Linked DNA regions of Variovorax paradoxus. The protein of the gene in region 1 interacts with the protein of each later gene in a pairwise test. Links are inferred from orthologs where the notes say so. Each region holds a gene or a part of one and is shown on either strand. Other genes may lie near its edges.

What was found. The genes of interacting proteins can lie anywhere in the genome.
Region 2: the proteins of ftsZ (region 1) and zapD interact in binary tests that used the Escherichia coli proteins (3 or more experiments, as listed by UniProt). The link is inferred for Variovorax paradoxus from one-to-one orthologs.
Region 3: the proteins of ftsZ (region 1) and rlmN interact in binary tests that used the Escherichia coli proteins (3 or more experiments, as listed by UniProt). The link is inferred for Variovorax paradoxus from one-to-one orthologs.

Annotation. Positions count from the first base shown.
Region 1 is NZ_CP123990.1:4,763,023-4,765,863, reverse strand. What follows is about bases 1-2,793. They hold ftsZ (cell division protein FtsZ), read right to left. Parts: upstream 2,110-2,793; coding sequence 892-2,109; downstream 1-891. Other genes in these bases: ftsA (cell division protein FtsA), read right to left, coding at 2,280-2,793; lpxC (UDP-3-O-acyl-N-acetylglucosamine deacetylase), read right to left, coding at 1-688. Outside these bases: more of ftsA, read right to left, coding at 2,794-2,841. UniProt on the Escherichia coli protein: Essential cell division protein that forms a contractile ring structure (Z ring) at the future cell division site. The regulation of the ring assembly controls the timing and the location of cell division.
Region 2 is NZ_CP123990.1:2,715,429-2,718,285, reverse strand. The notes cover bases 49-2,857. They hold zapD (cell division protein ZapD), read left to right. Parts: upstream 49-979; coding sequence 980-1,735; downstream 1,736-2,857. Other genes in these bases: QHG62_RS13185 (acyltransferase family protein), read right to left, coding at 2,015-2,857; QHG62_RS13190 (DNA gyrase inhibitor YacG), read left to right, coding at 1,762-1,983; QHG62_RS13200 (hypothetical protein), read left to right, coding at 49-952. Also shown: more of QHG62_RS13200, read left to right, coding at 1-48. UniProt on the Escherichia coli protein: Cell division factor that enhances FtsZ-ring assembly. Directly interacts with FtsZ and promotes bundling of FtsZ protofilaments, with a reduction in FtsZ GTPase activity.
Region 3 is NZ_CP123990.1:1,810,936-1,813,819, reverse strand. The notes cover bases 1-2,836. They hold rlmN (23S rRNA (adenine(2503)-C(2))-methyltransferase RlmN), read right to left. Parts: upstream 2,077-2,836; coding sequence 925-2,076; downstream 1-924. Other genes in these bases: QHG62_RS08880 (pseudouridine synthase), read right to left, coding at 2,675-2,836; ndk (nucleoside-diphosphate kinase), read right to left, coding at 2,098-2,523; pilW (type IV pilus biogenesis/stability protein PilW), read right to left, coding at 63-920; QHG62_RS08900 (helix-turn-helix domain-containing protein), read right to left, coding at 1-70. Outside these bases: more of QHG62_RS08880, read right to left, coding at 2,837-2,884.

The DNA.
Region 1 (2,841 bases):
CGGCATTGAGCACCTTGGTGTCGTCCATCACGATGGCGTTGTCGAGCCCGCCGCCAAGCGCCAGGCCCTTGCTGCGCATGTATTCGACCTCTTTGGTAAAGCCGAAGGTTCGGGCGCGCGCAATGTCGCGGCTGTAAGAGTCGGAACCCAGGTCGAACTCCACGCGCTGGCCGGTGGAATTGACCACGCGGTGGTCGAAGTCGATCTCGAAGCTCAGCTTGTAGCCGTGGTACGGCTCCAGGCTCGCCCATTTCTCGTTGGCGCCCTCGCCCTCGCGCACCTCGACCTTGCGGGTCACACGAATGAAGCGGCGCGGCGCCTTCTGCAGTTCGATGCCTGCGCTTTGAAGCAGGAACACGAACGACGAGGCCGATCCGTCGAGGATCGGCACTTCGTCGGCCGTGATGTCGATGTAGAGGTTGTCGATGCCCAGGCCTGCACAGGCAGACATCAAATGCTCGACGGTCTGCACCTTGGCCCCGCCGGTCGAAACCGTGGAAGCCAGCCGCGTGTCGGTTACCGCTTCAGCGGTCATGCGGATGTCGACCGGCTCGGGCAGGTCGACGCGCCGGAACACGATGCCCGTGTCCGCCGGCGCCGGGCGCAGCGTGAGCTCCACGCGTTGTCCGCTGTGAAGCCCCACGCCCACGGCGCGGCTGATCGACTTGAGGGTTCTTTGTTGCAGCACGCCCGCAATTTTAGGCGCGCGACGGGCATGGCTGCCTATGCCCCTCGCTATGGCACCGATAGACATAGGTTCTATTTCAAGCGCCCACGATGGACGCAAGGGGCACGAAGCGAACGCAGCGCGTAGAGCCGGCGGAAGTCCCTTTCAGTTCTTCCCCGTGCCCCTTACGAACCTTCGTGCCCTCTGCGTTCGGTGGCCCGGCCTCAGTCAGCTTGACGGCGCAGGAATGCGGGAATCTCGAAGTCGTCCATGCCGCCCGACGACAGTGCGTCCACCTTGGCAGCGGCCATCGTGCGGTTGGTACGCCACACGCTGGGAACCGCCATGCCGTCATAGTTGGGCTGGCTCACGCCGTGGCCGCCATGGCCCGCATGGCCCGTGCCGAGCGTTGGCACGTTGAACGGGATGTTGTCGGTGCCGGTACGAATCACTTCGAGCGTCGGTGCCTGGCGGCGTGCGTCGGCGCGCGAGAGGCCGGTGGCCACCACGGTCACGCGCATCTCGTCGCCCAGGCTTTCGTCGTAGGCAGCGCCGTAGATCACGTGCGCATCGGGCGAAGCGTAGGCGCGGATGGTGTTCATCGCGAGCTTCGATTCGTTCAGCTTCAGCGAACCCTTCGATGCGGTCACCAGCACCAGCACGCCCTTGGCGCCCGAGAGGTCGATGCCTTCGAGCAGCGGGCAAGCCACGGCCTGTTCGGCGGCGATGCGCGCGCGGTCGGGGCCGGCAGCGGCGGCCGTGCCCATCATGGCCTTGCCGGGCTCACCCATCACGGTGCGCACGTCTTCGAAGTCGACGTTCACGCCGCCGTACTCGTTGATGATTTCCGAGATGCCGCCCACGGCGTTCTTCAGCACGTCGTTGGCATGCGCGAATGCTTCGTCCTGGGTGATGTCCTCGCCCAGCACGTCGAGCAGCTTCTCGTTGAGCACCACGATCAGCGAATCGACATTCGCCTCGAGCTCGGCCAGGCCGGCGTCGGCGTTGGTCATGCGGCGGCCGCCCTCCCAGTCGAAGGGCTTGGTCACCACACCCACGGTGAGGATGCCCATTTCCTTCGCCACGCGTGCGATCACGGGAGCCGCGCCGGTGCCGGTGCCGCCGCCCATGCCGGCGGTGATGAACAGCATGTGCGCGCCGTCGATGGCCGCACGGATGTCGTCCACCGCGAGCTCGGCCGCTTCACGACCCTTGTCGGGCTTGCTGCCCGCGCCCAGGCCGCTGGTGCCCAGCTGGATGTTCTTGTGGGCATTGCTGCGCTGGAGCGCCTGCGCGTCGGTGTTGGCGCAGACGAACTGCACGCCCTGCACGCCACGCTCCATCATGTGCGCGACGGCATTGCCGCCACCGCCGCCCACTCCGATCACCTTGATCTGAGTGCCTTGGTTGAATTCTTCGACTTCGATCATTTCGATGGTCATTTCTAACTCCTTGAATTTTGCAGTTGCCGTTGTGTATCAATGAATTTTTCTGGTGTCTTGACGAGTTCAACGTAGCCGTCGTCGCGGCGGTGGACCTGTGCGCCGCCATCGCTCGTTGAAATGCAATGGGGGGCCGCCGCGTGCGAGCCAGAGTGGGGAGTGATTCATGGTCAGAAGTTCCCCACGATGAAGTCCTTGAAACGTCCGAACGCAGTCTTTACGGATCCGTTCTTCTGCGCGACCTTGAAGCCGCGCATGCGTGCGAAGCGCGCTTCTTCGAGCAAACCCATCACAGTGGCGGCGCGCGGCTGTGCGACCATGTCGGACAGCGCGCTCGAATATTTCGGAATGCCGCGCCGCACGGGCTTCAGGAAGATGTCTTCCCCCAGCTCGACCATGCCGGGCATCACCGCGCTGCCGCCCGTGAGCACCACGCCCGAAGACAGCACCTCTTCATAGCCCGACTCGCGCACCACCTGCTGCACGAGCGAAAAGATCTCTTCGATGCGCGGCTCGATCACACCGGCCAGCGCCTGCTTGCTCAGCATGCGCGGGCCGCGATCACCAAGGCCGGGCACTTCCACCTGCGTGTCGGGGTCGGCCAGCAGTTGCTTGGCATAGCCGTTCTCCACCTTGATGTCTTCGGCGTCCTTGGTGGGTGTGCGCAGCGCCATGGCGATGTCGCTGGTAATGAGGTCGCCCGCAATCGGAATCACGGCCGTGTGGCGGATT
Region 2 (2,857 bases), 2.0 Mb from region 1 along the record:
GACGCCCATCCCTTATGGCGACCTGACACGCATCGGGCGAATATCCGAGCGCGATTTCGGATGGCACCATCCGCCCCCGCCTATTCCTGACGCCAACATCAAGGCCTCGTCGATCCAGGAAGCCGACGTGCTCGTGATCGGCGACAGCTTCTCGGTTCGCTACGCATGGCAGTCGCCGCTGGTGGGCGCCGGCTACCGCGTTGCCACCACGCACTGGGACAAGACCGGTCCGATGTGCAGCGACTTCTCGGAATGGGTGCGCAAATCCGGCTTCAAGGGCAAGGTCGTCATCATCGAGAGCATCGAGCGCCTGCTTCAGGGACGCATCGTAGATTCGAAAGAATGCGCGGCCATGAAGCACGCCTTCGTGCCTTCGCCTCCCCCATTCGAAAATCCATCCAAGCCGGCGCCTACCGAGTTCCGCCTGAACTGGGACGCGGAGCTGCTGAGGGGCTGGCTGACCTATCGCAACACCCGGGCCATCGAGCGTTCCGAGAGCTGGACCAACACGCCCGACCGCTGGGGCCCGCTCATCGATGCACGCACCGTGCCCGACGGCTGCAAGCAATTCAGCCACGTGGCTTGCAACAAATTGCTCATGACGGCCGAAGACCGCCTGATGGACCCGCTTACCGCCGACTCCGCCACCTTCATGGCGAGGTTCACGGAAAAAATGGCGCCTTCCCTTCGCATCATCTGGATGGTCGTGCCCAACAAGAGCACGGTGTACCTCGACCAGAACCATGCCGCCGCGTTTCGCAGCACGTTCAACGACCTGAAAATCGGCCCGGATCTTTTTACACTGTCCGAGCAGAACCGCTTCAAAATCACAGACTTGTATCCGGCCAACGAAACGCACGTTTCCACTGCCGGGTATCTGCTCTTCGGTCAGCGTATGCTGGAGGCTGTGCGTGAAGTGCAGCCGAATCCGGCGGCCGCTAAATCGCCATGAACTCGTCCCTCACATGAACCCGAACGCGTGATCCTCTACGAGTACCCTTTCAACGAGCGCATCCGGACCTACCTGAGGCTGGAGCACCTGTTCCGCCGCCTTGGCGAACTGGTGCCCGCGGAATCCGCGCTTTCCCATCATTTCGCCCTGGTCACGATTTTCGAGATCATGGACGTTGCCGCGCGCGCCGACCTCAAGGCCGACGTCATGCGCGATCTTGAAAAGCACAAGAACGTCTTCAACGGCTACCGCGGCAACCCGGCGATCGCCGAGGCGGCGCTGGACCAGGTCGTCACCCAGCTCGAACGGAATTTTGGCGCGCTCAACAGCGTATCCGGCAAGGCCGGCCAGGCGCTGACCGAGAACGAATGGCTCATGAGCATTCGCAGCCGAGCCGGCATTCCGGGCGGCACCTGCGAGTTCGACCTCCCCGCTTACTACGCTTGGCAACACCGCAGCGCACAAAGCCGGCGCAAGGACCTCGAGCGCTGGTCGAGCACGCTCGCGCCGCTGGCCGAATCCATTTACCTGCTGCTCAAGCTGCTGCGCGAAGCCGATGTGCCCTACAAGGTCATTGCCACTCATGGGCAGTTTCAGCAAAACCTGCCGCAGGGCCGCAGCTTCCAGCTGCTGCGCCTGCGGATCGACCCGGCGCTCGGGCTGGTGCCTGAAATCAGCGGCAACCGGCTCATGGTTTCGGTGCGCATGATGCGCCACGAGGCCGACGACCGCCTGCACCAGAGCACGGAAGACGCAGCCTTCGAACTCACGCTCTGCGCCTGAGCGCAGCAGCGCATCAACGACACGCCATGAGCAACGGCAGGACCCACAACGACATCGGCGAGCGGATCGTCCGCTGCCCCGCCTGCGGCGGTGACAGCATCTATGCCGCCAGCAACCCCTATCGGCCCTTCTGCAGCGCGCGCTGCAAGGGTATCGACCTCGGCGCATGGGCCAACGAGGAATTCAGGATGCCCGCCGAAGAGCCGCCGGACGAAGAGACCTTCGGCGACCCCAAGCTGAAGCAGTAAAAGGCGCCGCGGCCACCGCAGCGGCTTCGCGCTACTTCTTCGGCGCCGCGCCGCCTTCGTCCAGCAGCGCGCGGTCCATGTAGGTTGCAAACGAGCGGGTGTACTTGGGCCGCAAGTGGCCCGCGTCCTTGTAGGCGGGAGCACCGTCGGACATGGTGCGCAGGCACTGGCCGTCCGCGGTACACAGGTTCGCAACGGCGTCGATCACTTCCACGCCGCTTGCAAGACCGATCTGCCGCAGGCGATCGTTCAACTCGCGCTGGTCCTGCGGTATCGGCAGCGTCGGGGTTGTGGTCGAGACCTTCATGGAGGTCAATCGGCTGCCTTCGAGCAGGCGCTTCGGCTCGAAATCGGGTGCTACCGGAATGTCGAGCAGCAGAAAAACCTTCTTGCCCTTGCCTGACAGTTCTCGCAGCAGCTGGCCGAGAGAGTCGAACGCCAGGGCCATGCCGTCGCCGCCGCGGAACTGGTGGGCCGCGCCACTCGCATCGCGGAAGTAATAGCCTGGTGCGCCGCCCGCGATGAAGTAGCAGTTCCAGCAGCCGCCGATCACTACCGTGTCGATCTCTGGGCCGCGGGCGAAATCCAGCACGGCCGTGCGCCGCTCGGCGCACCCTATGTTCGCATCCGCGTAAACACCGGGAATCGGCGGGCAAGACCCCTGCGTTGCAAAGTAGATGGTGTTTGCCTTGTCGGGCACGGTGCGCGCGAGCTCCTCTGCGCGCGGACCATATTGCTGCACGTGGCTGTCGCCGACCAGCAGGCTCTTGCGCGGCCCATTGCCGACCCGATAGAGCAGATGCCGCCCTAGTTCGTAGTTCTTGAAATCGTCGTAGTAGCCCACGTCGGCCGCGGCCTCGGAAATCTGCTGCAG
Region 3 (2,884 bases), 3.0 Mb from region 1 along the record:
TGTGCGTGATGTCGCCTTCCTCGAGCGGCAGCGCCGCGGAAGTGCCGAACTCCGAAACCCGTTCAGTCATTGAAATTCCCGCGCTCGTACGCTATTGCCTCCCGGGACTGCGGAAAGCGCCGTTGCAGTTGCCCTCCCAACTGCGCAACTGCCTCGCGGTTGTTGAGCCGTCGTTCGATCTTGATGCCGAGCCAAAGCGTCTCGGCACTGGCCGAGGGGCTGTTGTTGACGCGGCGAATGTAGAACTGCGCGCGCGACCATTCTTCGCGCTGCGCCAGCAGCGAGGCCAGGTTGAAGCCGACCACCGGGTTGCCGGCATCGATTTCGTAGGCCTGCAAGAGGCTGCGCTCCGCCTCCGGACGCTGCCCGGCCTTGAGCTGGCAGACGCCTTGCGTCATGAGCGTCTTGGAGCGGTCGGTGTAGCTGGGTACCGCGAGCGCAGCGGCAAACTGCTGGGCCGCATCGCCGTAACGGTTCTGCTGGCAGAGCAGCCAGCCGTAGTTGTGCCGCACGTTGGCGTCGCGCGGGTTGATGGCAATGGCGCGGCGGAAGCTGTCTTCGGCCATGCCGGCATCTTCCAGACGCATGTAGACAAGGCCTCGCAGGCTATAGGCATCCGCGTAGTTGGGATCGGCAACAAGTGCCTGCTTGATTTCGTCCAGCGCCACAGTGTTCTGGCCGTGCTCGAAGTAGCCTGCAGCAAGCTCCATGCGCAGACGGGCGCGGCGCTGGCGGCTGCTTTCGTCGGACTCGGTCACGATCTCGGCGCCCTTGCCCGAGGAGCTCGTGTCGGCCAGGCTGGTGGTGGTGGTCCGCGTGTTGACACAGCCCCCGAGCAATAACGCCACGGCCACACCGGCAAAGCTTGCGGCCAGCAGCCGCTGCGCGCTCGCGGTGGTCATCGGAAAGGCCATGCTCATTGAATCAGTGCTCCAGGGGGGTGGTCTTGCGAATCGGATGCAAAACAACGGGGCGTTCCGACACCACACGGCGCTGAGCCATGCGCTCGGCCGCCCGGGTGCGGTCCTTGACGTCGCCGGCCAGCTGTCCGCACGCCGCGTCGATGTCGTCGCCGCGCGTCTTGCGCACGGTGGTCACGAGGCCGGCCTCGCTCAGCGTCTTGGCAAATGCCAGCACACGCGGCTGCGGCGAGCGCAGGAGGCCCGAGGCCGGAAACGGATTGAACGGAATCAGGTTGAACTTGCACGAGACACCGTGGGTGCGAACAAGCTCCACCAGTTGCCGTGCATGCTCGGGCTGGTCGTTCACGCCATCGAGCATGCAGTATTCGAAAGTGATGAAGTCGCGCGGCGCGTGCACAAGGTAGCGCTTGCAGGCTTCGAGCAATTCGGCAATGGGGTACTTGCGATTGAGCGGCACCAGGTCGTCGCGCAACGCGTCGTTGGGCGCGTGCAGCGACACGGCCATGGCCACCGGACAATCGGCGCCAAGGCGATCGATCATCGGCACTACGCCCGAGGTCGATACGGTCACGCGCCGGCGCGACAGCCCGTAGGCGTTATCGTCGAGCATGGTGCGCAGCGCGGGGACCAATGCCGAGTAGTTCTGCAGCGGCTCGCCCATGCCCATCATCACCACGTTGGAAATGACACGCTCGTCGCGCTTCAGGTGCTTGCGCAGAAAGTGTTCGGCAAACCAGAGCTGGGCGACGATTTCGCCCGTGCTCAGGTTGCGGCTGAAGCCTTGGTGCCCCGTGGAGCAAAAGCGGCAACCCACCGCGCAGCCGGCTTGAGACGACACGCACAATGTGCCGCGGTCGTCTTCGGGAATGAATACGGCTTCGACGGCATTGCCGTCGCCGACGTCGAACAGCCACTTGATCGTGCCGTCCTTGGATTCGTGCTGCGTGAGAACCGGAAGGGCCTCGACGCGAGCGGTGGTGGCGAGCTTCTCGCGCAGCGACTTGGCCAGATCGGTCATTTGGGCGAAGTCGCTGGCGCCACGCTGGTGGATCCAGCGGAACAGCTGCGTGGCGCGGAATCGCTTCTCGCCGAGCTTTTCGCAGAACGCAGCCAGCCCCTCGAGATCGAATTCGAGCAAGTTGGCCGTGGTCATGAAATCAGCCGGGATACGGCTTCAGCGCGCGTAGACGTTGAGGCCGGCGAAGAAGAATGCCACTTCGTTCGCTGCGGTTTCGGGGGCGTCCGAACCGTGCACGGCGTTGGCGTCGATGCTGTCGGCGAAGTCGGCGCGGATGGTGCCGGCGGCGGCCTTCTTCGGGTCCGTGGCGCCCATCAGGTCGCGGTTCTTGGCAATGGCGTTCTCGCCTTCGAGCACTTGCACGAACACGGGGCCGGAGATCATGAACTCGACGAGATCCTTGAAGAAAGGACGCTCTTTGTGGACCGAGTAGAACTGCTCGGCTTCGTTGCGCGAGAGATGCACCAGCTTGGCGGCGACAACCTTGAGGCCGGCAGCTTCGAAGCGGGAAACGATCTTGCCGATGACGTTCTTTGCGACGGCGTCGGGCTTGATGATGGAGAGGGTACGTTCGATAGCCATTGAAGTGCTTCCTGAGCTTTGATTTTGAAGTGTTTTGTCACAACTGCAACGAATATGTTGCGTCGTTCATCGACAAAGCCTCTGATTTTAACCGGCGCAGCCCCCGGGGTTGGTGAAAACCCCGCGAAAGGCTGCGCTGGACAGCAGGCTTTCAGCGCCCGCGACGCCGGTTTCCGCCCGGGCCGCCCTGCCCGCCGAAGCCGCCGCCTGCAGAACCACCCCCTCCGCGGCGTCCCGGGCCTTGGCGCTGCTCTTTCCGCTGGCGCGAAAAGCTGTCGGCGCCGATATAGCCCAGCGAGGTCTTCATGGGATCGGGCTGGTTCGCGCCGCTTGGCGGACGCTCTTCGCCCTGGCGGTTGCC